One region of the Serratia entomophila genome, then DNA from elsewhere that is predicted to be linked to it. Evidence: predicted binding sites of a transcription regulator. Region 1 holds the regulator's gene; the other holds the start of a gene.
The links. Region 1 encodes LexA, which represses DNA repair genes until DNA is damaged. Its sites were predicted from a motif close to TNCTGTATGTACATACAGNA; they were not measured.
Positions count from the first base shown of each region.

Region 2: a site for LexA is predicted at 12,268-12,287, ahead of KHA73_RS08630 (DNA translocase FtsK 4TM domain-containing protein). Genes of this name have one in related genera too.

Region 1 is NZ_CP082787.1:4,478,731-4,494,228, reverse strand. Features, by position in the region: gene ubiC (chorismate lyase) at 324-839, shown strand; gene ubiA (4-hydroxybenzoate octaprenyltransferase) at 857-1,729, shown strand; gene plsB (glycerol-3-phosphate 1-O-acyltransferase PlsB) at 1,790-4,255, opposite strand; gene KHA73_RS21580 (diacylglycerol kinase) at 4,405-4,773, shown strand; gene lexA (transcriptional repressor LexA) at 4,875-5,483, shown strand; gene dinF (MATE family efflux transporter DinF) at 5,635-6,972, shown strand; gene KHA73_RS21565 (CsbD family protein) at 7,289-7,498, shown strand; gene zur (zinc uptake transcriptional repressor Zur) at 7,600-8,112, opposite strand; gene KHA73_RS21555 (anti-sigma factor family protein) at 8,198-8,947, opposite strand; gene KHA73_RS21550 (RNA polymerase sigma factor) at 8,944-9,444, opposite strand; gene KHA73_RS21545 (tetratricopeptide repeat protein) at 9,483-10,016, opposite strand; gene dusA (tRNA dihydrouridine(20/20a) synthase DusA) at 10,216-11,226, shown strand; gene pspG (envelope stress response protein PspG) at 11,383-11,601, shown strand; gene KHA73_RS21530 (quinone oxidoreductase) at 11,903-12,886, opposite strand; gene dnaB (replicative DNA helicase) at 13,067-14,491, shown strand; gene alr (alanine racemase) at 14,509-15,498, shown strand, end outside.
Region 2 is NZ_CP082787.1:1,754,705-1,770,202, reverse strand. Features, by position in the region: gene focA (formate transporter FocA) at 1-286, shown strand, start outside; gene pflB (formate C-acetyltransferase) at 346-2,628, shown strand; gene pflA (pyruvate formate lyase 1-activating protein) at 2,915-3,655, shown strand; gene KHA73_RS08650 (MFS transporter) at 3,705-4,856, opposite strand; gene serS (serine--tRNA ligase) at 5,027-6,319, opposite strand; gene KHA73_RS08640 (replication-associated recombination protein A) at 6,429-7,772, opposite strand; gene lolA (outer membrane lipoprotein chaperone LolA) at 7,780-8,391, opposite strand; gene KHA73_RS08630 (DNA translocase FtsK 4TM domain-containing protein) at 8,591-12,202, opposite strand; gene lrp (leucine-responsive transcriptional regulator Lrp) at 12,323-12,817, opposite strand; gene trxB (thioredoxin-disulfide reductase) at 13,468-14,439, shown strand; gene KHA73_RS08615 (LysR family transcriptional regulator) at 14,519-15,406, shown strand.

The sequences.
Region 1 (15,498 bases):
AAGAAGGTTTGCTGACGAAAATGTCGGACAAATGGCGATTCAACGCTGCGATATCAGCTTATCTACGCGCGTAGATAAAACAACGCAACGAAGACGAAACTATGCAGGAGATCACAGAATCACCGCTGTACCGGCACCTGACGTTAGAGAAAACAGATGGCAAAAAGATGACAGCCCGGGCCTTTTTTATCGCTGAACAACCCGTTCGGACCCCACGAATCAGCCTGCCGCTTTTGCAATTCTGCGTTACAATGGAGGCCTGTTAACAGTTTGTATCGTCTGGCGCGGCACGCAGCGTGCGGCCTCAGGCGTGGAGTAGAGCAATGTCTGGCAATAGGGGCTCCATCCTGCCGCCGCTTGAGTGGTTATCCGATCGACATCCGCCGCCGCCCGCCGCCGTCAGCGACTGGCTGATGGAATTAGGCTCCATGACCCGCCGTTTTGAACGCCATTGCGCGCGGGTGCACGTTGAACCGCAGCGCGAATGTTTCGTCACCCGCGACGAGTTGGGGGAAGAGGCGGAACATCTGCCCGCCAGCCCGCGCTACTGGCTGCGCGAAATCGTGCTGTTGGGCGACAACCGGCCCTGGCTGCTGGGGCGCACGGTGATCCCGCAGGAAACCCTGACCGGCCCCGATCGGGCGCTGGTGGATCTGGGCACGTTGCCGCTGGGGCGTTATCTGTTCGGCAGCGGGGAACTGACCCGCGATTATATTCATATCGGCCGGCAGGACGCGCTGTGGGCGCGCCGCTCCCGTTTGCGGTTGGCGGGCAAGCCGCTGCTGCTGACCGAGCTGTTTTTACCGGCTTCGCCGCTGTACGCAGCGGATCCCGCTTAGAGAGGAGAGGAAAGACCTTGGAGGGAAGCGTGACTCAAAGTAAATGGCGGGCTTACAGCCATCTGATGCGCATCGATAAACCGATCGGCAGCCTGCTGCTGCTGTGGCCGACGCTGTGGGCGCTGTGGTTGGCCGGGCAGGGCGTGCCGCCGTTGTCGATCCTGCTGGTGTTCGTGCTGGGGGTGTTCCTGATGCGCGCCGCCGGCTGCGTGGTGAACGACTACGCCGATCGTGCGGTCGACGGCCACGTGAAGCGCACCGCCGGGCGGCCGATGCCGAGCGGCCGGGTGAGCGGGAAAGAGGCCAAGGTGCTGTTCGTGGTGCTGGTGCTGATCTCGTTTGGCCTGGTGCTGACGTTGAATGCCATGACCATCTGGCTGTCGCTGGCGGCGCTGGCGCTGGCCTGGGTTTATCCGTTTATGAAGCGGGTGACCAACCTGCCGCAGTTTGTGCTGGGCGCCGCCTTCGGCTGGGGCATTCCCATGGCCTACGCCGCGGTCAGCGAAGCGCTGCCGCTGAGCTGCTGGCTGCTGCTGCTGGCCAACATCTGTTGGACGGTGGCCTACGATACGCTGTATGCGATGGTGGACCGCGATGACGACCTGAAAATCGGCGTTAAATCCACCGCCATTCTGTTTGGCCGCTATGACAAGCTGATCGTCGGGCTGCTGCAGTTCGCCACCCTGCTGCTGCTGCTGTGGGTCGGTTATCTGGCGCAGCTGGGCGGGGCGTTTTACTGGTCGCTGCTGCTGGCGGGCGCGCTGTTTATCCATCAGCAGAAGCAGGTAGCCACCCGCGAGCGCGAAGCCTGCTTCAAGGCGTTCTTGCACAATAACTACGTCGGGCTGGTGGTGTTTATCGGCATCGCGCTGAGTTATTTGCCGGCTTAAGCGCCGGGGGCAATAAAAAAGGCACCCGAGGGTGCCTTTTGCATTTCTGCTCTGCGCGGCTCAGCCTTCTTTCTCTTCCTCGGCCGCCGCCTCAGGCAGCGCATCGGTTTCCGCCGGCATGCTGACGCTTTCGATGGTCAGCTTGATCTCCGGGGTGATCAGATCGCTCAGCATGTTGTACACCTCGAGGGTGTGCTCGCGGATCGCATCGCCGATGTCGTTGATGTAGCCCTCTTCACGCAGCGTCGCCACCAGGGTGGAGAACACCGCCTTGTCGAAGAACTCCGGCGCGTTGATGCCGTGCAGCACCGACAGGCGCTGCGCCATGATGCGGCTCTCTTTCTCCAGCGCGCCGCGGTTGATGCTCGGGTTGGCGCTGAGGATCGACATGGTGATGGCGTAGCGCTGCAGCGTCTCGCGCACGCCGGCCGCCAGCAGCTGCAGCGGGCGAATGCGCGCCGGGTTCAGCACCAGGTCTTCGCCTTTGTCGCAGATCAGCTGTTGGCGGATCATTTCGCCGATCAGCGGCTGCAGCACTTCCTCCAGCTGCTCCTTGTCGTTGTGCAGGAACAGCTCGGCCTTCAGCATCGGGTAAATCAGGCCGATCTGCCGCAGCAGCTCGCTGCGCGATACCTGGCGGTGATGCATCACGATGGTGGCGATCAGGGAAGGCAGCACCAGCAGGTGATGGATATTGTTGCGGTAATAGGTCATCAACACCGCCTGCTCGCGCGGCAGGATGATGATATCGCCGATGTTGTCCTTCTCCACCTCGAACTTGTTCATGTTCAACGCGTGATCCAGCAGCTGGTCCGGCGTCTGGGTCGGCACCGTGACGTCATGCGCGTATGGCACGTTGCGCATCAGCTGCAGATAGCATTCCAACTGTTCGAGCAGCTGCTCGCGGGTCAGCGAACGCTGGCGGGAGGCCAGCAGCGCGGTACAGCACAGGTTCATGGCGTTGGCGGCGGCGGCATTGTTGATGCGCACCATGATTTTGGCCGCCAGATCGTTGACCGTCGGCGTCAGCCAGCTTGGGCGCTGGGCTTCGATCGGGTCGATCGCTTCACGCCACTGCGGCACGTGCTGGTTCAGATAGGCGGTCAGCGGCAGCGGATCGCCGAAGTTGACGTAGCCCTGGCCCAGGTTGCGCAGTTTGCGCAGGCCGCGCAGCATCTGCAACAGGCTCTCTTTTTCCTTGGTGGCGCCGCGCAGCTCTTTGGCGTAGGTGCCCACTTCCATCACGTGCTCGTAGCCGATGTAGATCGGCACCAGGGTGATAGGGCGGGCGCCGCCGCGCAGCATCGCCTGGATGGTCATCGACAGGGTGCCGGTCTTCGGTTCCAGCAGACGCCCGGTGCGCGAACGGCCGCCTTCGACGAAGTATTCCACCGAATAGCCGCGGGTAAACAGCTCGCCGAGGTATTCGCGAAACACCGTGGAGTACAGCTTGTTGCCCTTGAAGGTGCGGCGGATGAAGAACGCGCCCAGGCGGCGGAAGATCGGCCCGGCCGGCCAGAAGTTGAGGTTGATGCCGGCCGCGATGTGCGGCGGCACCAGGCCCTGGTGATACAGCACATAGGACAGCAGCAGGTAGTCCATGTGGCTGCGGTGGCAGGGCACGTAGACTATCTCGTGGCCGTCCTGCGCCAGCTGGCGCACGCGCTCGGCGTTGGTGACGTTGATGCCCTGGTACAGCCGGTTCCAGGTCCAGCTCAGCACGCGGTCGGAGAGGCGCACGGTCTCGTAAGAGAAGTCGGCGGCGATCTCTTCCATCAGCGCGATGGCGTTCTGCTGGGCTTTCTCGTGGGAAATTTTCTTGCTGCGCGCTTCGTCCTCGACCGCTTTTTCGATAGCTTTGGAGGCCAACAGCTTATTGAACAGATCCTGGCGCGCCGGCAGGCTTGGGCCGACCGCGGCCAGGCGCTGGCGCGAGAAGTGCATGCGCGCCACGCGCGCCAGTTTCTGCGCGATGGATTTGTCCGTGCCGTGTTCGGTGGCCATGCTGCGCAGCGAAACGGTATTGGAGAAGCGCACGAAGCTGTCGCGGCCGAGCCACAGCACGGCGAAGAATTTCTGCACGCCGTTCAGCAGGCGCAGGTGCGGAGTGCCGTGGCCTTCACGCCCCGGCGAACGGCCGAACATCACCGAAACCGGCAGCATCTGGATGTCGAGATCCGGGTTGCTGCGGTGCAGATCCAGATAGTCGTGGAACAGCTTGACCGACTCTTCCTTCGGCGTGTAGTAGCGGAACACGCGCGGGCCGTCGTGGATAAACACGTGGCTCGGCAACACCGTGCCGTCGATCTCCAGCGGGTTGAGGGGGTCGGGCAGATCCTGCGCCAGGCACTGGGTGCGCAGCGTCAGCAAATCCGCCTTGGAATTATAAGGCAAAACATACAAAATCGGCCGTGAGGGATCCAACCCTAACTCCGTCACCGGGTCTGAAGGGATAACCTTACTTCTTACCAACAATTTGAGTGGTAAATTCAATAATTTATAATAAATTTTACGCCAACCTGACATAACAACGTGAAGCCTCTTGTTAGCAATGCGCCGCAAGCATACCAGAAACCGGGTAGCAGATCTGTGGTGTTGGAAAACCGAGAGCCGATAGCGTTGACCGATCCGGGCTCTTTTTATTATGACTTACCTCTGAGAAAGGCACTGAAAACATGGCGAACCAAGCAACCGGCCTGACCCGTATTATTAAAGCCGCCGGCTACTCTTATAAAGGACTTTCTGCCGCCTGGCAGCACGAGGCGGCGTTCCGTCAGGAGCTGGTGGCGACCGTGCTGGCTATCATACTGGCGATTTGGCTGGATGTGGGTGCGATAGCGCGCATTTTATTGATCGGATCCGTAGCGCTGGTGATGATCGTCGAGATCCTGAACAGTGCGATCGAGGCGGTGGTAGACCGCGTCGGCAGCGAATACCATGAGCTGTCCGGCCGCGCCAAGGACATGGGGTCGGCGGCGGTGTCGCTGGCGATCCTGCTGGCGCTGTTCGTCTGGGGCTCGGTGCTGTGGCAGCACTTCGCCTGAGCGGAACGCTAATCCCTGATTTTTATTCATTCTTCGGTTCCCAATCCGAGCTTACCTGTATATACTCACAGCAAGACTGTATAAACAAACAGGGGGGCGGAATGAAAGCACTAACTACCAGACAGCAAGAGGTCTATGATCTGATTCGCGATCATATTTCGCAGACGGGCATGCCGCCGACGCGTGCCGAGATCGCCATGCGTCTGGGGTTCCGCTCGCCAAATGCCGCAGAAGAGCACCTGAAGGCGCTGGCGCGCAAAGGGGTGATCGAGATCGTTTCCGGCGCGTCACGCGGCATTCGCCTGCTGATGGAAGACGAAGAGGGTTTGCCGCTGATCGGCCGCGTGGCCGCCGGCGAACCGCTGCTGGCCCAGCAGCATATCGAAGGCCACTACAAGGTGGATCCTTCCCTGTTCAAACCGAACGCGGACTTCCTGCTGCGGGTCAACGGCATGTCGATGCGCGACATCGGCATTCTCGACGGCGATCTGCTGGCGGTGCACAAGACGCAAGACGTGCGCAACGGCCAGGTGGTGGTGGCGCGCATTGAAGACGAAGTCACGGTCAAACGCCTAAAAAAACACGGCAACGTCGTTGAACTGCTGCCGGAAAACAGCGAATTCCAACCGATCGTGGTCGATCTGCGCCAGCAGAATTTCACCATCGAAGGTTTGGCGGTTGGCGTGATCCGCAACGGCGACTGGATTTAACCGCCGCGCCCGAACGCTTGCGCCCTGATTTAAATCGCCCCAGCCTTGGGGCGATGTCATTTCTGATTCAATGTAATACCCAGGAAATTTCAAGACGTAGCCAACACGGCGGCAACTTGAACAGGAAGGGTATTCACGGGAACATTTCACCATGCGCCTGATTTCCGCCTTCACCAGCGACACCGATAAAGCCCTGTGGCGTCTTGCCCTGCCGATGATTTTTTCCAATATCACCGTGCCGCTGCTCGGGTTGGTGGATACCGCGGTGATCGGCCATCTCGATAGCCCAACCTATCTGGGCGGCGTGGCGATCGGCGCCATGGCCACCAGCTTCCTGTTTATGCTGCTGCTGTTCCTGCGCATGAGCACCACCGGCCTGGCCGCTCAGGCGCTGGGGGCGCAGAACCCGCAGGCGCTGGCGCGCGCCTTTATGCAGCCGCTGCTGTTGGCGGGGCTGGCCGGGTTGGCGATTGTGCTGTTGCGCCAGCCGCTGATTGATTTGGCGCTGGGGATCGTCGGCGGTAACGCCGAAGTCCTGCAGCAGGCGCGGCTGTTTCTCGAGATCCGCTGGCTGAGCGCCCCGGCGGCGTTGGCCAATATGGTGATCCTCGGCTGGCTGCTCGGCGTGCAATACGTGCGCGCGCCGGTGATCCTGCTGATCGTCGGCAACCTGCTGAACATCGCGCTGGATATCTGGCTGGTGATGGGGCTGGGCTGGAACGTACAGGGGGCGGCGACGGCGACCGCTATCGCCGAATACGCCACGCTGCTGCTCGGGCTGTGGCTGACGTGGCGCGTGATGCGCCTGCGCGGCATCTCACTGCCGATGCTGCAACAGGCCTGGCGCGGCAACCTGCGGCGCCTGCTGGCGCTGAACCGCGACATCATGCTGCGTTCGCTGTTGCTGCAGCTGTGCTTCGCCTCTTTGACCATTTTTGGCGCGCGGCTTGGCAGCGAAGTGGTGGCGGTGAATGCGGTGCTGATGAACCTGCTGACCTTCACCGCTTACGCGCTGGACGGCTTCGCTTACGCGGTGGAGGCGCATTCGGGCCACGCCTATGGCGCCCGTGACGACCGCCAACTGAGGAAGATATGGCGCGCCGCCTGTCGGCAAGCCTGTTTGGTAGCCTTGGCCTTTGGCGCGGTTTACGCCGTTGCCGGGCAGCAGATCGTGGCGGCGTTAACCTCGTTGCCCGAGCTGCGTGAGTTGGCCAGCCATTATCTGCCGTGGCAGACGGTGCTGCCGCTGGTTGGCGTATGGTGCTATTTGCTGGACGGCATGTTTATCGGCGCTACCCGTGGGGCGGAGATGCGCAACAGCATGGCGGTGGCGGCGGCCGGTTACGGATTGACGCTGTTCAGCGTGCCGCAGCTGGGCAACCACGGGCTGTGGCTGGCGCTGGCGGTATTCCTTTCGCTGCGCGGCCTGTCTCTGGGCTGGCTCTGGCATCGCCACCGGGTGCGCGGCAGCTGGTTTGCGGCAAGATAGCTCCATGTTCTTACCGTTTATTTATTAGATTTTCTTATGTTTTTATTTATATTCTGTTACATGTCATCAGCGTCAATTGGGTCAGGTTAGTTTCTTGTTTAATGGCGTTTTTTTCTAATATTTAATTTTAATATGGGTTTTTATTCTGGTTTTTTTATATTTACCGTTATCTGTGGCTACAATTAATCATGTGGCTGGCGAAATGAGTTGGGATTTGGCGCTCCTTTGGTCAACGTAAAAGACCATAAAAATTTCTTGGTTACACGCCTTGCCTGCCGCATCTAAAACTGATTCACCATGGGTTAACGGAGAGACTATGAACAAAGATCAAGCCGACGGTAACTGGAAGCAGTTGAAAGGGAAAGTGAAGGAACAATGGGGCAAGCTGACCGATGACGACCTGGCGGTTATTGAAGGGAAGCGTGAACAGCTTGTCGGTAAAATCCAGGAGCGCTACGGCTACCAGAAAGAGGCAGCCGAGAAGGAAGTGAAGTCCTGGGAAGAGCACAACAAGCATCGCTGGTAGCGCGATCGGCCGCAGCGGATTGCGGCCATGAGTTGCTATTGACGGTCTGGCGTCCCCCCTTGGCGCCATGGCCGCAGGTACAGGGAAGTACCTAACTCCGCTTATTTCTTCTTGATGGTGATGCTGTGGTCGTGTTCACCGCAATCATGCTTGCTGTCACAGGCTTCAACTTCAACGCATCCTGCGCACAGGCCATGGGCTTCCACTACGCTATGGCGCAGCGCAAACCCTGACTCTTTCGCCAGCTTTTGCAGCGTGTCTTCCACGCCCTCGGTGGTACGCTCGGTCACTTGCCCGCAGCGATCGCAGATAAACAGCGCGGAGGTGTGCATCGGCTGTTCAAAATGGTGGCACAGCACATAGCTGTTGGCCGATTCTACCCGGTGGATAAACCCTTGCTCCAGCAGGAAGTCCAGCGCGCGGTAGACCGTTGGCGGCTTGGCCTGCGGTTCGACGACGCGCAGCAGATCGAGCAGGTCGTACGCGCTGATGGCACCGGGCTGCTGCGCCATCAGGCGCAACACTTCCAGCCGCTGCGGCGTCAATCGCACATTGCGTTGCTGGCAGAGTTGTTCAGCCTGCGCCAGCAGCTTTTCCTGGGTGGTTGAGTTCATCGCAAATATCCCGGTACGTAAAAAAGCCGATTTTAACATGATTACGGCGAATCGCCGAGAGTTGCCCGCCAGCTTGAGTCGCGCCTCAGGCCGCCAGAGCGCGGCGCAGCTGCACCGCCAACGCGTCCATTTCCGCCGGTGGATTATGGCCAATCAGCATAAAGGCATGCTCCCCGTCGGACCAATAAACCACGTTCATGCCCTGACGCCGCTCGCGCTCGGCTGCTTCAACCGGGCCTGGCCGCTGGATGATGCACAGCGCCAGCGGGCCATACTGTGCGTCCAGCCAGGTGAGCTGGGCGATGCGATGGTCGTCGTAGGCCAGCAACCGGGCATTTTTCAGCGTGGCGCCACCCAACAGCAGCCTTTCCTGCGGCAACGCAATGCCTAACCTGTCACCGGTATGCTGCAGTTGATTGCCGATGTTTTGCGGCGTGGTGTCGATGTCCGCCAGCGTTTCCGGGGTGTACAACGCCATATATTGCGCCACCAGGCTGCGCCAGTTTTCCTCCGGCCGGCCGATCAGCAGATAGGCGCGATCCGCCGCGGCGCCCAACGCCAGGAAACCGACGGCGGCGGCAATCAGGCCGCGGCGGCTGACGCCGGTTGAACGAGGTTGCTCCCAGCCGGCCCGCAGTCGTTCAATCGGCGCTTCGTCGAGCAAGGGCGCAAACGCCTGTTTGAACGGCAGGCTGCTGCGCGCCAGCAGTGTCAGCCGCTCGGCCAGCGCCGGCTCCTCAGCCAGACGCCGATCGAGGTCTTGGCGCTGCTGCGGCTCCAGCTGATTATCCAGATAGGCGACCAGCAGCTCGTCCGTCACGGAGTAGGGGGTCATGATCGTTCTCCTTTTGACTGCGGAGCGCGGGTTTGCAGCAGAGGATCGCCGGCCAGCGTCAGGCGCGCGGCGGCCAGACGGCTCATGATGGTGCCGACGGGCACCGCCAGCACCTCGGCGGCCTCCCGGTAAGAAAGCTCTTCCACATACACCAGAAACAGCGCGTTGCGCTGCGCTTCCGGCAGCCGCTTAACCCGCTGCATCACTTCATTGGCCCAGATGGGGTCTTCGCCGTTTTCCGCGCCGGCCAGTTGGTCGGCGTCGACAAAGCCTTGCCCCTGGCGAATATGCCGGGCGCGGATCTCATTGAGCCAGATGGAGTGCAAAATGGAAAACAGCCAGCGGTCCATCCGCGTGCCCGGCGTAAACTGGGCGGCGCGCTCCAGCGCCCGTACGCAGGTCGACTGCACCAGGTCATCGGCGATATCCCGTCGGTGTGACAGCACCAGCCCATAGCGCCACAGGCGCGACAGGTATCGGCCAAGCTCATTGCGTATCGCGTCGCTGCTGATAGTCACCTCCGGGCGGTGCAGCCTCAGGATTCGGGGTGATGATCGATGGCCGCAGCCAGGTCGCGATATTCTTCGCAGCCGGTGCCGCACAGCGATCGAATCACCTGCAGCTGCTCTTTGGCCAGGTCCGGGCGGCCTTTTACCATATAGGCCTCACCCAGATACTCGCGCACCTTAGGATATTTGGGATCGAGCGCCACTGATTTTAAATAATAGCCGATGCCTTCATCGGTGCGGCCGAGCTTGCGGGTGGCGTATCCCCGGTAATTCAGCGCAACGGCGGTGTTGGGATCCCGCAGCTGATTGAGCACGTCGAGCGCCTCCTGATAGCGGCCGCTTTTTGCCAGCGCATAGGCGTAGTTGGCGCGGTCGCTATCATCGATCATGCTGCTCTTGTCCACCATGCAGGTCTTGGTTTTGCTGTCGTATATCTGGCCTTTCGGGCAGGTTGGCGTGGTTTGGCCGCTGCTGTCGCCGCCCATCGCCAGGGCCGCGCCGGAAAATAACAGTGCGCCGGCGAACACCGGCAGCAGCAGAGGTTTAACGAAGCTGTTCATGGTTGTTTCCTCGTGGGAAGGGGCGCGAAAGGCGCCCATATCGAGAGAACACCCGGGCGGACGAATTTATTCATTTTTTATTCTTTTTTCTTCGGCAGCACGGCGCTTTGCCCAACGGCGCCGATTGTCGTTATAATAGCCGTTTGCGGCAGCACGCCGTTCGTTGAACCCAGACAGACTCAGGTAGCCAGTAACCCGCATGACGAAAGACAACCACGCCCCAACCTACGCCGCCAATCGTTTCTCCATCGCGCCGATGCTCGACTGGACCGATCGTCATTGCCGTTACTTCCATCGCCTGCTGACCAAGGAAACGCTGCTGTACACCGAGATGGTGACCACCGGCGCGATTATCCACGGCAAGGGCGACTACCTGGCCTACAGCGAAGAAGAACATCCGGTGGCGCTGCAGTTGGGCGGCAGCGATCCGGCGGCGCTGGCGCACTGCGCCAAACTGGCGGAGCAGCGCGGCTATGACGAGATCAACCTCAACGTCGGCTGCCCGTCCGATCGGGTGCAGAACGGCATGTTCGGCGCCTGCTTGATGGGCCAGGCGACGCTGGTCGCCGACTGCATCAAGGCGATGCGCGACGTGGTGTCGATTCCGGTCACGGTCAAGACGCGTATCGGCATCGACGAGCAGGACAGCTACGAATTTCTGTGCGACTTCATTGCCACCGTCGCCGGCCGCGGCGAGTGCGACATGTTCACCATCCATGCGCGCAAGGCCTGGCTGTCCGGCCTCAGCCCGAAAGAGAACCGCGAAGTGCCGCCGCTGGACTACCCGCGAGTCTATCAGCTGAAGCGCGACTTCCCGGCGCTGACCATCGCCATCAACGGCGGCGTGAAAACGCTGGAAGAGGCGCGGCAGCACCTGCAGCACCTGGACGGCGTAATGATGGGCCGCGAGGCCTACCAGAATCCGGGCATTCTGGCGCGGGTCGACGGCGAATTGTTCGGCGCGTCAGCCGAAGTCAAAGACAGCGTGGCGGTTATCGAGTCGCTGTATCCGTACATCGAGCGCGAGCTGTCCAACGGCACCTACCTGGGCCATATCACCCGCCATATTCTCGGCCTATTCCAGGGCGTGCCGGGCGCGCGCCAGTGGCGTCGCCACCTGAGCGAGAACGCCCACAAGCCGGGCGCCGACGTGCGGGTAGTGGAAGCGGCGCTGGATCTGGTGCGCCTGCCGCGCACCGAGATGGCGTAATTGGTAAATAATTTGACTAACAGTTAGTCTTTTTCACCAGGCATGCTGCACCCTGCGGCATGCCTGCCTCGACATTTCAATCGGTTAGCTCTCGCGCCGTTCTGGCACGCTTCTTGTAATACCTCTGCAGATACCTTGTTTTGCGAAGGAGCAATCATGTTAGAACTCTTCTTTCTCGTTGGCTTTGTGGCGATGCTGCTGGTAACCGGCATTTCGCTGCTGGGCGTGTTCGCAGCGCTGCTGGCGGCGGCGGCCTTTATGCTGTTGGGCGGGCTGTTCGCCGTGGTGTTCAAGCTGCTGCCGTGGCTGATTCTGGCGGTGGTGGGCGTGTGGATCTACCGTTCTATGCAGAAGCCGCAGATCAGACGTTACTGATTTTTCGTTGAATAATCAGACAGTCGCAATGAAATTCACGTGCTGGTTTGCGTGACGAATGCGGCGGCGATCACAGCCTGGCGTTTTAAATGCGCACGCGGCACATAAAGCGTGTTTTTTGCTTTTGGCGGCTGTTAGGATACTTGCCGATGCAGTGATGCGGCCAATTTCATCACCGCGAGAGACAATCCACTACTAGCGTTGCTCAAGCAACCCCCTGTCTCTGGCGAACTCTGCTCTACCCCTACAAAATGCAGTAACTGAAAGGGCTCCGTAAGGAGCCCTTTTCTTTGGTTGCTCATCAGGGGATCAGCAGGCTGGAGCCGCTGGTGCCGCGGCTTTCCAGCACCTGGTGCGCGCGCTGCGCGTCGGCCAGCGCGAATTTTTGCTGTTCCTTCACTTCCACCTTGATGGCGCCGCTGCCGATCAGTGAGAACAGCTCATTGCTGGCGTACTGCAGCTCGTCGCGGTTGGTGATGTAACCGTTGAGGGAAGGGCGGGTAACGTACAGCGAGCCCTTCTGGTTCAGCAGCGCCAGATCGACGCCGGTCACCGGGCCGGAGGCGTTGCCGAAGCTGACCATCAGGCCGCGCCGCTTCAGGCTGTTGAGCGAAGCCTGCCAGGTGCTTTTCCCGACCGAGTCATACACCACGCCCACTTTTTCGCCCTGCGTCAGCTCCGCCACCCGCTGGGCGATATCTTCCTGGTGATAATTAATGGTCGCCCAGGCGCCGGCCTGTTTGGCCAGCGCGGCCTTTTCGTCCGAGCCGACGCTGCCAATCAGCCGGGCGCCGAGCGCCTTGGCCCACTGGCAGGCAATCAGCCCGACGCCGCCGGCGGCGGCATGGAACAGGAACACTTCACCGGGCTGCACTTCGTGAGTCTGGCGCAGCAGATAGTGCACCGTCAGCCCTTTCAGGAACGAGGCGGCGCCCTGTTCAAAACTCAGGTTGTGCGGCAGCAGCGCCACTTTCTCTACCGGCACGTTGTGGATCTCGCTATAGGCACCGAGCGCCGATTGCGCGTACACCACCCGGTCACCCGGTTTTACCGCGCTGACGCCGGCGCCGACCTTGACCACCACGCCGGCGGCCTCGGTGCCCAGCCCGCTCGGCAGGCTGGCGGGGGCATACAGGCCGCTGCGCACATAGGTGTCGATATAGTTGATGCCGATCGCCTTATTCTCGACCTGCACCTCGCCCGCTGCCGGATCAAGCGGCGTGAAATCAACGTATTGCAGCACTTCTGGGCCACCGGTGGCGGAGAATTGAATGCGCTTTGCCATGTCATTACCTCGTTGGGGTGTCTGATTTCACCCTATTCTTTTTAGTATCGGAGATCCAGTTTGCCCGCGCCGGGTTCAATACCTTTTTTGCATCGGTTATGTCGCAAGAATCACGAATAAAAATCACGTATACTCTCGCGTCAGGATCCTTCATTCGCAACCGGATAAAGAATACGCTTCATGGCAGGAAAAAAACCAACCAACAGAACAAACGCTGACGAAGCCAGAGAACGGCCACGAGATCGCCAGATGGAAGGGCTGAAGATGCCGCCGCATTCGCTGGAGGCCGAGCAGTCGGTGTTGGGCGGTTTGATGCTGGACAACGAACGCTGGGATAACGTGGCGGAACGCGTGGTCGCCAACGACTTCTTCAGCCGCCCGCACCGCCTGATCTTTACCGAGATGCAGCGGCTGCTGGAGATGAGCAAGCCAATCGACCTGATCACCCTGTCTGAATCATTGGAACAGAAGGGCGAGCTGGATTCGGTCGGCGGCTTCGCCTATCTGGCCGAGCTGTCGAAAAACACCCCGAGCGCCGCCAACATCGGCGCCTATGCCGATATCGTGCGCGAACGCGCGGTGGTGCGCGAGATGATTTCGGTGGCCAATGAGATCGCCGACGCCGGTTACGATCCGCAGGGGCGCAGCAGCGAAGACTTGCTCGATCTGGCGGAGTCGCGGGTTTTCCAGATTGCCGAAAACCGCGCCAGCAAGGACGAAGGCCCGAAGGGTATCGAACGCATCCTGGAAGACACCGTCTCGCGCATCGAGCAGCTGTATCAGCAGCCGCATGACGGCGTGACCGGGGTGGATACCGGCTATCAGGACCTCAACAAAAAAACCGCCGGCCTGCAAAAATCCGACCTGATCATCGTCGCCGCCCGTCCGTCGATGGGTAAAACCACCTTCGCGATGAACCTGTGCGAACACGCCGCGATGACGCAGGAAAAACCGGTGCTGATCTTCAGCCTCGAGATGCCCGGCAACCAGATCATGATGCGTATGCTGGCGTCGCTGTCGCGCGTCGACCAGACGCGCATTCGTACCGGCCAGCTCGATGACGAGGACTGGGCGCGCATTTCCAGCACCATGGGCATCCTGCTGGAGAAACGCAACATGTACATCGACGATTCCTCCGGCCTGACGCCAACCGAAGTGCGCTCCCGCGCGCGCCGCATTTTCCGCGAGCACGATGGCCTCAGCCTGATCATGATCGACTACCTGCAGCTGATGCGCGTGCCGGCCCTGTCCGACAACCGTACGCTGGAGATAGCCGAAATTTCCCGCTCGTTGAAAGCGCTGGCGAAAGAGCTGCAGGTGCCGGTGGTGGCGCTGTCGCAGCTGAACCGAAGCCTGGAACAGCGCGCCGACAAACGCCCGGTCAACTCCGACCTGCGTGAGTCCGGCTCCATCGAGCAGGACGCCGACCTGATTATGTTTATCTACCGTGATGAGGTTTATCACGAGAACAGCGATCTGAAAGGCATCGCTGAAATTATTTTGGGTAAGCAGCGTAACGGCCCGATCGGCACCGTGCGCCTTACCTTTAACGGCCAGTGGTCGCGCTTCGACAACTACGCGGGGCCGCAATACGATGACGAATAATCCCTTAAGGAACTGAAATGAAAGCGGCAACCGCTGTAATCGACCGCCGCGCTCTGCGACATAATCTGCAACAGGTGCGCCGCCAGGCGCCGCAAAGCCGCCTGATTGCCGTTGTGAAAGCAAACGCTTATGGACACGGCCTGCTGGAAACAGCCCATACCCTGCAAGACGCCGACTGCTACGGCGTGGCGCGCATCGGCGAAGCGCTGATGCTGCGCTCCGGCGGCATCGTCAAACCCATCCTGCTGCTGGAAGGTTTTTTCTCCGCCGAAGACCTGCCGATATTGGTGGCGAACAACATCGACACCGCGGTGCACTGCATCGAACAGCTCGAAGCGCTGGAGCAGGCCGAGCTGGCGCGGCCGGTGCCGGTGTGGATGAAGCTGGATACCGGCATGCATCGCCTGGGCGTGCGCCCGGAGCAGGCCGAAGCCTTCTACCAGCGGCTGTGCGCCTGCCGCAACGTGGCGCAGCCGGTCAATATCATGAGCCACTTCAGCCGCGCCGACGAACCGGAGTCCGATACCACCCTGAAGCAGATCGCCTGCTTTGAACGGTTTGCCCGCGGCAAACCGGGACAGCGTTCGATCGCCGCTTCCGGCGGCACCCTGCTGTGGCCGGACGCGCATAACGAGTGGGTGCGCCCGGGCATTATCCTGTACGGCGTTTCGCCGCTGGATAACGCCAACGGCAGCCAGCACCAGCTGCAGCCGGCGATGACGCTGAAGTCCAGCCTGATCGCGGTGCGCGAACACCAGGCCGGCGAGTCGGTCGGTTACGGCGGCACCTGGGTGAGCCCGCGCGACACCCGGTTGGGGGTGGTGGCGATGGGCTACGGCGACGGCTATCCGCGCAGCGCGCCAACCGGCACGCCGGTGTGGCTGAACGGGCGCGAAGTGCCGATTGTCGGGCGGGTGTCGATGGACATGATTTCGGTCGATCTCGGGCCGGACGCCGGCGACAAGGTCGGCGATGAAGCGGTGCTGTGGGGCAGGGAACTGCCGGTT
Region 2 (15,498 bases), 2.3 Mb from region 1:
GTTCGCCATGATCCTGCCGGTCGGCATGTTTGTCGCCAGCGGCTTCGAACACAGCATCGCCAACATGTTTATGATCCCTATGGGTATCGTGGTTAAACACTTCGCCACGCCGGAATTCTGGCAAGCCGTAGGGGCAACGCCCGAGCAATTTGCTCATCTGACCGTAAGCAACTTCATCATCGACAACCTGATCCCGGTGACCATTGGCAACATCATTGGCGGCGGCCTGCTGGTTGGGTTGACTTACTGGGTAATTTATCTGCGCGGTGGTGAACAGCAGCACTAAGCTGTGAGTTATCGCGCACCAGGTTTACAAAGAAATCCACATTAGAAGGTAGGTGTACTATGACCGAACTTAACGAAAAGTTAGCCAAAGCTTGGGAAGGTTTCAGCAAAGGTGACTGGCAGAACGAAGTCAACGTTCGTGACTTTATCCAGAAAAACTACACTCCTTACGAGGGTGATGAATCCTTCCTGGCGGGCGCAACGGAAGCCACCACCACCTTGTGGGACAAGGTTATGGAAGGGATCAAACTGGAAAACCGCACCCATGCGCCAGTTGATTTCGACACCAACGTTGCCGCGACCATCACTTCTCACGACGCAGGCTACATCGCCAAAGAGCTGGAGACCATCGTTGGCCTGCAGACCGACGCGCCGCTGAAGCGCGCGCTGATCCCCTTCGGCGGCATCAAGATGGTGGAAGGTTCCTGTAAGGTTTACGGCCGCGAGCTGGATCCGCAGCTGAAGAAAGTGTTCACCGAATACCGCAAAACCCACAACCAGGGCGTATTCGACGTTTACACCAAAGACATCCTGAACTGCCGCAAATCCGGCGTGCTGACCGGCCTGCCTGATGCCTACGGCCGCGGCCGCATCATCGGCGACTACCGCCGCGTGGCGCTGTACGGCATCGATTTCCTGATGGCCGACAAGCTGAACCAGTTCAAGTCGCTGCAGGACAAGCTGGAAAACGGCGAAGACCTGGAAATGACCATCCAGCTGCGTGAAGAAATTGCCGAACAGCACCGCGCTCTGGCCCAGATCAAAGAAATGGCCGCCAAATACGGCTACGACATCTCCGGCCCGGCCACCAACGCGCAAGAAGCGGTACAGTGGACCTACTTCGGCTACCTGGCCGCGGTGAAATCGCAGAACGGCGCCGCCATGTCCTTCGGCCGCGTGTCTACCTTCCTCGACGTGTTCATTGAGCGCGACATCAAAGAAGGCAAACTGACGGAAGAACAGGCGCAGGAGCTGATCGACCATCTGGTGATGAAACTGCGCATGGTGCGCTTCCTGCGTACCCCTGAGTACGATGAGCTGTTCTCCGGCGACCCAATCTGGGCGACCGAATCCCTGGCGGGCATGGGCGTTGACGGCCGTACCCTGGTGACCAAAAACAGCTTCCGCTTCCTGAACACCCTGTACACCATGGGGCCGTCTCCGGAACCGAACATGACCATCCTGTGGTCTGAAAAACTGCCGTTGAACTTCAAAAAATACGCCGCGAAAGTGTCTATCGACACCTCCTCCGTACAGTATGAAAACGACGATCTGATGCGCCCGGACTTCAACAACGATGACTATGCCATCGCCTGCTGCGTCAGCCCGATGATCGTCGGCAAACAGATGCAGTTCTTCGGCGCCCGCGCCAACCTGGCGAAAACCATGCTGTACGCCATCAACGGCGGCGTGGATGAAAAACTGAAAATGCAGGTTGGCCCGAAAGAAGCGCCAATGATGGACGAAGTGCTGGACTATGACAAAGTCATGGAACGCATGGACCACTTTATGGACTGGCTGGCCAAGCAGTACGTAACCGCGCTGAACATCATTCACTACATGCACGACAAGTACAGCTACGAAGCTGCGCTGATGGCGCTGCACGACCGTGACGTTTACCGCACCATGGCCTGCGGCATCGCCGGTCTGTCGGTCGCGGCGGACTCCCTGTCCGCCATCAAGTACGCCAAAGTCACCACCATCCGCGACGAAGACGGCCTGGCGACCGACTTTAAAGTGGAAGGTGAATATCCGCAGTTCGGTAACAACGATGCCCGCGTTGATGACATCGCCTGTGACCTGGTGGAACGTTTCATGAAGAAAATTCAGAAACTGCGCACCTACCGTAATGCGGTACCGACTCAGTCGGTGCTGACCATCACTTCCAACGTGGTGTACGGCAAAAAAACCGGCAACACGCCGGATGGCCGCCGCGCAGGTGCTCCATTCGGCCCTGGCGCCAACCCAATGCACGGCCGTGACCAGAAAGGCGCAGTAGCCTCCCTGACTTCCGTAGCCAAACTGCCGTTTGCCTACGCCAAAGACGGGATCTCCTACACCTTCTCCATCGTGCCTAACGCGCTGGGTAAAGACGACGATGTGCGTAAAGCCAACCTGGCGGGCCTGATGGACGGTTATTTCCACCATGAAGCCTCCATCGAGGGCGGCCAGCACCTGAACGTCAACGTGATGAACCGCGAAATGCTGCTGGACGCGATGGAAAACCCTGAGAAATATCCTCAGCTGACCATCCGCGTATCCGGTTACGCCGTGCGCTTCAACTCGCTGACCAAAGAGCAACAGCAGGACGTAATTACCCGTACTTTCACCCAGTCGATGTAATTGCCCCTTCCGGGCGGGTTTCCCGCCCGGCACCAGCGTCGGGGCCGGTCTTGCCGGCCCTTTTATCCACCCGCACTGTCCCCTGACTCCGCGCGAGTCTGTTTTGCCAGGCATCTATACTGAATGGATATCCGGCAAAACAGTTATCCGGCTAATAGCCGGCCAACAGGCATCGTTTCACCCCGGCGCCGGGTTTCTCCCCAGCGCCGCATCGCTGATACCTGCTGGCGGCCAGGCGCCTATTTTTAGACTGCGTTTGACAGTCAATATTGGAGAAAACCCCGCAATGTCAGTGAAAGGTCGCATCCACTCTTTCGAATCCTGCGGCACCGTCGATGGTCCCGGGATCCGTTTTATCGTCTTCTTCCAGGGCTGCCTGATGCGCTGCCTGTATTGCCATAACCGCGATACCTGGGACACCCACGGCGGCAAAGAAGTCACCGTGGAAGAGCTGATGAAAGACACCGTTTCCTACCGCCACTTTATGAACGCCTCCGGCGGCGGCGTCACCGCCTCAGGCGGCGAGGCGATCCTGCAGGCAGAATTCGTGCGCGACTGGTTCCGCGCCTGCCATGAAGAAGGCATCAACACCTGCCTGGATACCAACGGCTTCGTGCGCCGCTACGATCCGGTAATCGACGAGCTGCTGGACACCACCGACCTGGTGATGCTGGATCTGAAACAGATGAACGACGACATCCACCAAAACCTGGTGGGCGTGTCCAACCACCGTACGCTGGAATTCGCCCGCTACCTGGCGCAGCGCAATCAGCGCACCTGGATCCGTTATGTGGTGGTGCCGGGCTGGTCTGACGACGACAAGTCGGCGCACATGCTGGGCGAGTTCACCCGGGACATGACCAACATCGAGAAAATCGAGCTGCTGCCCTATCACGAACTGGGCAAACACAAATGGGTGGCGATGGGCGAAGAATACCAGCTGGACGGCGTGCATCCCCCCAAGGCCGAAACCATGGATCGCGTCAAAGGCATCCTGGAGAGCTACGGCCACAAGGTGATGTACTGACCGTTTTCGGCTGATCAAAAAACCCGGCGCAAGGCCGGGTTTTTTATTGTCAGGCAGCGGCGAACGGCGTGTGGTGGCGGTCCGGCTTTTGCTTTTTCAGCAGCATCATCAGATACACCAGCGCTACTGCGGCAATCATCACGAACAGCACGCGATCGGAATAGTTCTGCATCAGCAGCGCCGTCATCGATGGGCCCAGCAGGCTGCCGATGGTGTAACTCATCAGCAGCGCCTGGTTCATCGCCACCAGCTCGTGCGGCATTGCCTTCTCGCAGGCCCAGGACATCGCTACCGGATACAGGGTGAAACCGGCACAGCCGAGAATAAACAGCGACGGCGCCATGGCGTAGTTGCCGAGCATCGCCACGCTGGCGAGGATCACCACAAACACCTGAATGCGCAGCACCAGCAGGCGGCCATAACGATCGGCCAGCCGCCCTACCGGCCACTGCCCGACGATGCCGGAGCTCACCAGCAGCGCCATCCAGTAACCGACGTTGGCGTCGCTCATGCCCTGATGGGACAGATACAGCGGCATCAGGCCGTACAGCGAGCCCAGCACGATGCCGGAAATAATGCAGCCGTTGATGCCCAGCCGCGCGCTGCGGCGTTTCAGCATCGGCCATACCGCCGCCTGCTGAGGCTCGTCATGCTGGCTGTTCACCCGGGCGAACAGCATCGGCAGCATGGCGCCGATCACGATGGCGGTCACCCAGGGCACCACCTTCAGCAGCTCGGTGGACACCATGCTCAGCAGCAGTTGGCCGGTGACCGTACCGAGGTAATACACCATCATGTAGGCCGCCAGCAGCTGGCCGCGGTTGCTCAGGTTGCCGCTGCGCAGCAGCGCGCTTTCCACGATCACCCAGATCCAGGCGCAGCCGACGCCGGCGAAGAAGCGCCACCCCAGCCAGCTCCAGAAATCGAGCGACAGCACCATGCCGGCGGTCGCCACGGCAAAAACGATGCAGGAAAGGTGATAACTGCGGGTAAAACCGACGCGCTGGATCAGTCTGCCCGCCACCAGCGTGCCAACCAGGTTGCCGGTAAAGTAAGAAGAGCTGACCATTCCCACCTGCCAGGTTGACAGCTGAGCATGGGTTAACCAAAGTGGGACCAACGTATTCAATACGGCGATGGAGACCGTAAGCAGCAACAGGCCGCAGAGCAACAGAAGCACTGGGCGGGAGTAAGCGGACATAGTGAAATTGAAACCGAACGCGCAAGAGAGTGCGCGAATCATGCCACTGGCGATAAAAAAGTCAATCGCCACTTATCAATGAACCGCACGATTTGTTTCCCGTGCCGCGGTTGCGGGCGATACAGGCAAAAAAAAAGCGCCCGCAGGCGCTTTTTTCAGTTATTTGCTTTTCAGCCGATGTATTCCAGGCCGCCCATATAAGGACGCAGCACCTCAGGCACCTGAATGCGGCCATCGGCCTGTTGATAGTTTTCCAGCACCGCCACCAGCGTGCGGCCAACCGCCAGGCCGGAGCCGTTCAGCGTGTGAACCAGGCGTGGCTTCTTCTCGGTTTTGCTGCGGCAGCGCGCTTGCATGCGGCGCGCCTGGAAATCCCACATGTTGGAGCATGAGGAGATTTCACGGTAGGTGTTCTGCGCCGGCAGCCACACTTCCAGATCGTAGGTTTTGCAGGCGCCAAAGCCCATGTCGCCGGTGCACAGCAGCACTTTACGGTACGGCAGCGCCAGCAGTTGCAGCACCTTCTCCGCGTGGCCGGTCAGCTCTTCCAACGCCGCCATGGAGTCTTCCGGGCGAACGATCTGCACCATTTCCACTTTGTCGAACTGGTGCATGCGGATCAAACCACGGGTGTCGCGGCCATAGGAACCGGCTTCTGCGCGGAAGCATGGCGTATGCGCGGTCATCTTCAGCGGCAGAGACTCTTCTTCCAGGATCTCGTCGCGCACCAGGTTGGTCAGCGGCACTTCCGCCGTTGGGATCAGCGCGTAGTTGCTGCTGTCGGACTCTTCTTCCAGCGGTTTGGTGTGGAACAGATCCTCACCGAACTTCGGCAGTTGCCCGGTGCCGTACAGGGTCGCATGGTTGACCAGGTAAGGCACGTAGGCCTCCAGATAACCGTGCTGCTCGGTGTGCAGATCCAGCATGAACTGGGACAGCGCGCGGTGCATGCGGGCGATTTGCCCCTTCATCACCACAAAACGCGAACCGGTCAGCTTGACCGCCGCGGCGAAATCCAGGCCGCCGGCCATTTCACCGAGATCGACGTGATCGCGCACCGCGAAATCGTACTGGCGCGGCTCGCCCCAGCGGCTGATTTCCTGGTTTTCGCTGTCGTCTTTGCCGTTCGGCACAGCATCGTCGGGCAGGTTCGGCAGCGCCAGAGCGTAATCGCGGATCTCGCTCTGCAGCGCATCCAATTCAGCCTTGGCGGCATCCAGCTTTTCACCCAGTTCGTTCACTTCGCGACGCAGCGGCTCGATGTCTTCCCCGCGCGCTTTGGCCGCACCGATGGATTTCGATCGGGAGTTACGTTCGGCCTGCAGCGTTTCAGTTTCTACCTGCAGAACCTTGCGGCGTTCTTCTTGCGAACGCAGCAGATCCAGATCGAGTTTAAAGCCTCGGCGAGCCAGTTTGACGGCGACTGCGTCTAGCTCATTACGCAGCAGATTGGGATCGAGCATGCTAATCCTGTGCTTATTGTTATTGAAAGAAAATTTGTTGTCTTATACGGCTGATTTATAGCCGTATAAAGGAAGAGTGATACCCGTTAACCTTACCGCAACGGCAACGCTAGCGGTAGCGTTTTGTCGGGCTATTTTGATCCTGCTCAGCCAGCCATGCCAACTTTTCGCCGATTTTACCCTCCAGCCCGCGAGAGGTCGGTTGGTAATAACGCGTATTGGCCATTTCAGGCGGGAAATAATTCTCGCCTGCGGCGTAGGCGTTGGCTTCGTCGTGGGCATAGCGGTACTCTGCGCCCAACCCCATCTCTTTCATCAGCTTGGTCGGCGCGTTGCGCAGGTGCTCCGGCACGTCGTAATCGGCCATCTCTCTGGCGTCGCGCATCGCCGCCTTGAAAGCGGTATAAACGGCGTTGCTTTTCGGCGCGCAGGCCAGGTAAACGATCGCCTGCGCGATGGCGCGTTCGCCCTCCGCCGGCCCCACGCGGGTAAAACAGTCCCAGGCGGCAATCGCCACCTGCATGCCGCGCGGATCGGCGTTGCCGACGTCTTCAGACGCGATCGCCAACAGGCGGCGCGCCACGTACAGCGGATCGCCGCCGGCGGTAATAATGCGCGCATACCAGTACAGCGCGGCATCCGGGGCAGAACCGCGCACCGATTTATGCAGTGCGGAAATCAGGTCGTAGTAACGATCGCCCTTGTTGTCGAAGCGCGCGCTGCGCTCGCCCGAGACTTCTTTCAACAGTTCCGGCGTCAGCACCCGCACGCCTTTGGCGTTGACTTCCGCCATGTCCGCCATCATTTCCAGGCTGTTCAGCGCCCGGCGTGCGTCGCCGCCCACCAGCTCCGACAGCATGCGACGCGTCTCTTCCGGCAGCTCGATATTCTGGCCGCCGAAGCCGCGCCCGCTGTCGTTCATCGCCTGATCCAGCACCTGGCTGATATCTTCCGCGGTCAACGCCTTCAGCAAATAAACGCGCGCACGGGACAGCAAGGCCGAATTGAGTTCGAACGAGGGGTTTTCGGTAGTGGCGCCGATAAAGGTGATGGTGCCGTCTTCAATGTGCGGCAGGAAAGCATCCTGCTGGCTTTTATTGAAGCGGTGCACCTCGTCGACGAACAGAATGGTGCGGCGGCCGGCGTCGCGGTTTTGCCGCGCCCGCTCGATCGCTTCGCGGATCTCTTTAATGCCGGAGGTCACGGCGGAAATGCGTTCGACATCCGCCTGACCGTAGCGGCCGATCAACTCTGCCAGCGTCGTTTTCCCGGTGCCCGGCGGCCCCCACAAAATCATCGAGTGCAGCTGCCCGGCCTCGATGGCGCGCGGCAGCGGCTTGCCGGCGGCCAGCAGATGCCGCTGGCCGATATATTCCGCCAGCGTGGTTGGCCGCATACGCGCGGCCAACGGCTGGAACTCATTTTGGGAAAAATCGAGTGACAGATTACTCACTTGCACCTCACTGGCGCTGGTCGTCCAGCGTCACCCCCTTCGGTGGGGTAAATTTGAATTTGGCCGGATCGGCGGAGACGTTTTGCTGGCTTTTCAGCGCATACGAACTGCGTTGGCCGTCCTGCTCAACCGCCGCAAAGCTGCGGATGGTGCCGCTGTTGGTCACGGTAATGGCGAACTGCTTCAGGTTGCCGTTGGCGGATTTTGGCGTCAGCTCGAAATCATCGCCTTTTTGCTTCACGTTATACTGCTTCCAGTCGCTGGCGTTGTTGCGGGTGATCAGCATAAACGGCGTATTGCCGGTGGCGTTTTTCAGCCAGGTCGCCGTCACCTGCTCGACGAACGGGTTATAGAACCACAGGGTCTGGCCATCGGAAACCAGCACGCTCTCGTCCGGCGAAGTCATGTGCCAGTTGAACAGGTTCGGGCGCTTAACCCACAGCTCGCCCTCACCCTGCTGCACCGCTGCGCCGTCGCCGCTGGTGACGGTCTGAGAGAAGCTGGCGTGGAAACTGTTCACTTTCGCCAGGCGGCTTTGCAGATCCTGCGCGGCGTCGGCCAGCACAGCGGTGGAGGTGAATCCCGAAAGCAAACAGCAGGCAACTAACAGTTTTTTCATTATTCCAGATACCTTATGAAATGCGTTAACCGCAAGGCGGTGCCGTGCGGGTCAAATTAACCCTTAACAACCGTTACTCTACCCGAAGCCCACGGACGCCAGATAGGCTAATGTTCCGAGAAGGAAACGGGTTTACGCTTCTTTGCACAAGGGCCGCTAAGCGGCCCTTTATCAATGAATAACAGCGGTTGAACCTGCGTCAATCATGCCGTGGCGGCGCCAGCACCTCGCGGTTGCCGTTGTGCCCCTGCTCGCTGACGATGCCCTGCGCTTCCATCTGTTCAATGATGCGCGCGGCGCGGTTATAGCCGATGCGGAACTGACGCTGAACGCCGGAGATGGAAGCGCGGCGTTTATCCACCACGAAGTCCACCGCCTGGTCAAACAGCGGATCCAGCTCTTCATCGCCTTCCATGCCGCCGCCTGCGCCACCCTCACCGTCTTCACCGCCGCTGAGGATACCCTCTTTATATTGGGGCCGTTCGCGCGCTTTCCAATCCTTGACCACCGCATGCACTTCCTGATCGCGCACAAATGCGCCATGCACACGCACCGGAATCGAGGAGTTAGGCGCCAGATACAGCATATCCCCCATCCCCAGCAGCGATTCGGCGCCGCCCTGATCGAGGATGGTGCGCGAGTCAATCTTGCTGGATACGGTAAAGGCGATGCGGGTCGGGATGTTGGCCTTGATCAGGCCGGTGATCACATCCACCGACGGACGCTGGGTCGCCAGCACCAGGTGGATACCCGCCGCACGCGCTTTCTGCGCCAGGCGAGCAATCAGCTCTTCGACCTTTTTGCCCACCGTCATGATCAGATCGGCGAATTCGTCGACCATTACCACGATGTAAGGCTCTTTCTCCAACACCGGCGGCGTGATGTCCATGCTGTCGGCCGGTTTCCAGAACGGATCCGGGATCGGCCGGCCCATCGCCTCCGCCTGATCGACGCGCTCGTTGTAACCGGCCAGGTTACGCACGCCCAACGCAGACATCAGCTTGTAGCGGCGCTCCATCTCGCCCACGCACCAGCGCAACGCGTTGGCGGCGTCTTTCATATCGGTAACCACATCGGTCAACAGATGCGGAATGCCTTCGTAGACCGAGAGCTCCAGCATTTTCGGGTCGATCATGATAAAGCGCACTTCTTTCGGCGTGGCCTTATACAGGATGCTCAGGATCATGGCGTTGACCCCGACCGACTTACCGGAACCGGTAGTACCGGCGACCAGCAGGTGCGGCATTTTGCCCAGATCGGCCACCACCGGCTCACCGGAGATGTCTTTACCCAATACGATCGACAGCGGCGAAGGGTTATCGCGGAAGGCCGGGCAATCCAGCACTTCGCGCAGATACACCGTTTGGCGCTTGGCATTCGGCAGCTCCAGCCCGACGTATGGCTTGCCGGGGATCACTTCAACCACGCGCACGGCGGAGGTTGAGAGTGAACGCGCCAGGTCGCGCGACAGGTTGGAAATGCGCGCCGCCTTGACGCCCGGCGCCAGATCCAGCTCGAAGCGGGTAATCACCGGCCCCGGCAGAATATCCACCACGTCGGCCTTCACCCGGTAATCGGCCAGGCTGGCCTCAACCAGACGCGCCTTTTGCTCCAGCGCGAACGAATCCACCGGCTCCACCTCTTTCGGGGCTTCGGTCAGCAGATCCAGCGTCGGCAATGGCGTGCTTGGCTTCTGCAACGGCATGTCGTTACGCATCAGGAACGGGTGGATCAGGCTGTCCATCGCCGGCTGCTGCGCAGCGGCCGGAGCCGGTTGCGCGGCAGGCTGCGCGGGTTGCTGATAGCCCTGTTGCTGAGCTGGCTGCGGCGGCTGTTGATAACCTTGCGGTTGAACAGGCTGCTGATAGGCAGGCTGCTGGCCCGGTTGCTGATAGGGTTGCTGCACCGGCGGCGTCTGAGGCGGCGTTGGCTGCGCATAGGCAGGCGCCGCAGGTTCAAACTGGCCGAACGGCACATCGTCTTCCAACTCGCTCTGCTGCTCGATACGCTCTTCCAGCTGCGGCGACAGGGTAAACAGCGGCTCGCTCGGGCCGTCATCCACCAAATCGTCCATCGGCGAGAAGCTGAACGCGTTGCGTGTATCCACCGGGCTGGCCGCAGGTGCCTGCGCCACAGGCGCCGGTTCCGCTTCCCGCTGGCCGTAGCGCGCCTGCTGCTGTTCGGCAAACGCCTGGCGCAGCGCGGCTTCCTGCAGCGCCTCTTCGTCGTCCTGCTGGAGATCCTCGCCGTAGCGCTGCTGTTGCTGCTCGGCGAACGCCTGACGCAACGCCGCTTCCTGCAGGGCTTCTTCATCCTGCGGATTAGCGGCGGTTAATGGCTGTTGCGGTTCTGGCTCGCTCTGGCGCTGTTCCTGCTCAGCGGCGCGCTGCGAAGGCAGCTTGATGCCGTAAGACGCCAGCTCGCGCCGGGTAGGAATGCGCACCGGATTCGGCCGCGGCAGCTCAGGGCCAATACCCTGCTTGACCTGAGAGTTGCCGTCGCTGGTGGCGCTAAAGGCCGGCATAAACACATTGGCCGCAGCACCTGCAGCAGCCGCGGCCGCTGCGTGGTCCAACTGCGGCTTGGCGCTGCCGAACGGCGCGGCGGCTGCATCGGCGGCGCTGAAGCCGGAGGCCCCGCCGACGTCGACGCTGTCGCGCTGCGCGGCGGAGAAATCAAAGGGTGAATGCTCGCGCGGCGGCTGTGGCGCGGCGGGCGCATCCCAGTTGCCGAGGCGCGGTTCATCGCGGTCCTGATAAGGGTCAACCGGGCGCGCAACCTTCGGCGCCGGCGTTTCTTCAGGGATCTCGAATGAATACAGCGGCGGCACGGCGTTTTCCGCCTGCGCGCTCATCGGATGTTGGCTAACCGAGGCCGGGGCAGCCGGGGCAACGGTGACCGACGGCGCCTGAGCCACCACCGGCGCCGCGGTAACCGGCTCGCTCACCGGCGCGGCCGCGGCAGGCGCGGCGGCCGGTGCGGCTTCAATTTCATCGTCAGCGTCGCCGGCGCGCAGGTTGCTGAGCAACGGATCCGCAGCGTCTTCAGCCGCCTCTTTGGCGGTTTCGGTTACCGAAGGCGCAGAGAACAGCACGTCGTCGTCCGCCGCTGCCGCAGCAACCGTCGTCACAGCGCCCTTCTCTGCCGTCTCGGCTTCAACGTCAACGTAGCGATCGTCATAGCGTTCTTCACGGCGCGAGCGGTTGGTCATAAAGGTCGCCACGCCCATCACCGCACCGCCAATTCTCTCGGCGATCACCAGCCAGGACCAGCCGGTAAACAGCGTCAACCCCGCCGCCCATACGCATAACAGCGCCAGCGTGGCGCCGATGCCGTTAAACCACGGCAGCATGGCGTTGCTCAGCAGGCTGCCGATAACGCCGCCGGAGGCGAAGTAATAGAGGTCGTCGACGTTCAGCGCCGCCAGGCCACAAGAGGTGAGCACCAGCGCCAGTGTGCCGATCAGACGCAATGAGAGCGCAAAATAGTCGATATAGTCGCCATTGCCGCGCTGGCGGTAGGCCGCCCAGCACAGAACCAGCATGATCGGCGGTATCGCGTAGGCGAGCACCCCGAAGGTGAAGAACAGCGTATCGGCCATCCAGGCGCCGACGCCACCGCCCAGGTTATGAATAGGCTCATGCCACGCGGTCTGAGACCAGCTAGGGTCAGACGGATTGAAACTGACCAGCGCAGCCATAAGGTAAACGGCAAAAATCGCTACCACGATCAGCAAAGCCTCCAGCAAACGCCGGCCACTGCTGAGTTTTCTCAGGGTAACTTCTTTATCTTCTGTATATTCCTGGCTCAAGAAAGGCTCTCCAGGTTCCTGTTAGCTGAAATAGCAACAGCGCCGAGAGGTTTCCCCGGCGCCGAAACTGTATGAATAAACAGGAGTGTAACCAATTTAATCAGGTTTTGCACCTGCACCTTACCGTGTTTTGATAACCAAACGGTTACTCTGTTTAACTTCTTCCATGACCACGTAGGTACGGGTGTCGTTAACCCCCGGCAAACGCAGCAGGGTCTCACCCAGCAACTTGCGGTAAGCCGACATATCCGGCACGCGGGTTTTCAACAGGTAGTCGAAATCGCCGGATACCAGATGACACTCCTGGATCTCTTCGAGCTTCTGTACTGCCGAGTTGAATTGCTCAAACACATCCGGCGCGCCGCGGTTCAGCGTGATCTCCACGAAAACCAGCAGGGATGCATCCAGATAATGCGGGTTAAGCAATGCGGTATAACCATGAATGAAACCCTGGCGCTCGAGGCGGCGCACGCGTTCTAAACATGGCGTTGGGGATAACCCCACGCGCTTCGAAAGCTCAACGTTCGAAATACGCCCATCCTTCTGCAGCTCGTTCAGGATGTTGCGGTCGATACGGTCGAGATCTTTACCCGGGCGTTTCTTGTTGTCTGCCATTATTATTGTCTCTCTTATTTTCTTCCTTGCACTTGCCACACCCTAGCCAACGTCAATGTGTAAGGGTTCGTTCCAAGCGAAGACCCGATGCCTGTCATATGCTTCTTCACTACCATCATTAACAACGCTGCGCGGCCTGTCTGTCCAACCCCGCGCAACGCGAGCAATGACGTTAAGGTCGAGAAAAAATCGGCAAACGCTTGCGCGCCGCTCCCCTCAACTGCCGCGCGATGGTGCCGCTGCGCTGCAAATACGTACGATTTGCTGGCGTTAGGGGGATAATTTCTTCTTCCTATGATGTTTTCGCAAATGCGCAGCGGATTGTCAAAGTAAAAGAAGCAAAATCAGAAGAACGTACCGTCACTAAAAGTCAGCACCCCATTTTTAGTTATGAATCGCTGGCTGATAAAGCCCTTCACCATGGGCCAAAGGCGGAAGATTGCGCTTTTTGACCGCTCTGCCCTTCCCCGCCGCGCAACGGTTTCATAAGTTAAATTTCTGTATCCGGCGTTCATTTTATAGACAGGCGACAAATTAATAGGCGGTAACTATCATACAAATCGTTAACAACATCGCCTGACGCTTTTTTTACTGCGCCATTTTCCCTACAATCGGCTTCATTATCCGCCATTGTGGGAAAGAGGTTATTCATGGGCACGGCTAAACATAGCAAATTATTGATCCTGGGTTCCGGCCCTGCCGGCTACACCGCCGCCGTTTATGCAGCGCGCGCCAACCTGAATCCGGTGCTGATTACCGGTATGGAACAAGGCGGTCAGCTGACCACCACCACCGAAGTGGAAAACTGGCCGGGCGATGCCGAAGACCTAACCGGGCCGGCGCTGATGGAACGCATGCGTCAGCACGCGGAAAAGTTCGATACCGAGATCGTTTTCGATCACATCAACAGCGTTGATCTGCAGCAGCGCCCGTTCCGCCTGTTCGGCGACAGCGGCGAATACAGCTGCGACGCGCTGATCATCGCTACCGGTGCTTCTGCGCGCTACCTTGGCCTGCCTTCTGAAGAAGCCTTCAAAGGCAAAGGGGTTTCCGCCTGCGCCACCTGCGACGGTTTCTTCTACCGCAACCAGAAAGTGGCGGTGGTCGGCGGCGGCAATACCGCCGTTGAAGAAGCGCTGTACCTGTCGAACATCGCCTCTGAAGTTCACCTGATCCACCGTCGCGACAGCTTCCGTTCAGAGAAAATTCTGATCAACCGTCTGATGGAAAAAGTGAAAAGCGGCAACATAGTGCTGCACACCGACCATACGCTGGACCAGGTGCTGGGTGACGAAATGGGCGTGACCGGCGTGCGCATCCGCAGCACCAAGGCGGAAAACGAAACCCGTGAACTGGAACTGGCCGGCGTGTTCATCGCCATCGGCCATAGCCCGAACACCGGTATTTTCGGCGGCCAGTTGGAACTGGAAAACGGCTACATCAAGGTGCAGTCCGGCATTCACGGCAATGCCACCCAAACCACCATCCCCGGCGTGTTTGCCGCAGGCGACGTGATGGACCACATCTACCGCCAGGCGATCACCTCGGCCGGTACCGGCTGTATGGCGGCGCTGGACGCAGAGCGCTATCTGGACGGCATCGCCGGCGCAGAAGTCTGCTAATCCGGCATCCTGTCATCAATAAAAAGCGGCTTCTTACGGCCGCTTTTTTTGTACCTCATTTCACGTGGACAAACATGCGATGCAGAATCTTCTTCATTGGCGCCTGTTGGTTGCGGTGGCCGACAGCGGCAAGATAACCCAGGCGGCGGCGCAATGCGGCATGACCCAGTCAGGCGCCAGCCAGGCCATCGCCCAGCTTGAATCCGCGCTGAATACCCCCTTGCTGGTGCGTCTGCCGCACAGCGTTGCCCTAACGCAAAGCGGCGAGCGGATAGTCAGCCACGCCCGCGCCATGCTGGCCGAACTGCAGGCGATCCGGCACTACGCACTGCAGGCCAACGGGGCTCAGTCGGGCAAGATTCGCCTCGCCAGCTTTCCTTCGGCGTTCAGCGCCTTGCTGCCGCCGCTGCTGCGTAAATTCCGCCGCCTCTACCCCGCCATCGAACTGATCCCGCTGGAAGGCACTGACCGTGAGGTAGAGAACTGGCTGGCGCTGGAAACCGCAGACGTCGGTATAGTGCTCAATCCCGCGCCGGAGCGGCCATGCCTTCCCCTGGGGCAAGATGCCTGGCTGGCGGTAGCCGCCAGTCACCACCCTTTGGCTCGGGGCCGCCGGGCGGTTGATTTCGCCGAATGGGTCAAACAGCCCTTCGTGCTGGCGACCGGCGGTTGCGACCTCAATGCGCAAAGCCTGGCGCAGCAGGCCGGGCTGACGTTGAGCGACGTGCGCGCCAGCGTCAGCGACTGGCAAACGGCGCAAACGCTGGTGCGCGAAGGCGTCGGGGTGGCGTTAATGCCTGCGTCGACCATCGCCGCCGACGCGGTGGGCCTCTGCTCCCTGCCGCTTACCGTCCCCATTTACCGCCATTTTGCCCTGGTCTGCTCATTCGCCGCCGCCGGTGCTTTGCCGGTGCAGACGCTGCTGAGCTATCTGCATGAGCAGTTGCCGCAGCCCGTCAGTAGCTGAGCTGATAACGGCTTTCTGAGATTCTAATTTTCCCGCGGGCGGCGGCGGCAGCATGCTGGTGACGAAACGCCATCGCTCACCGCCTGAGGAAA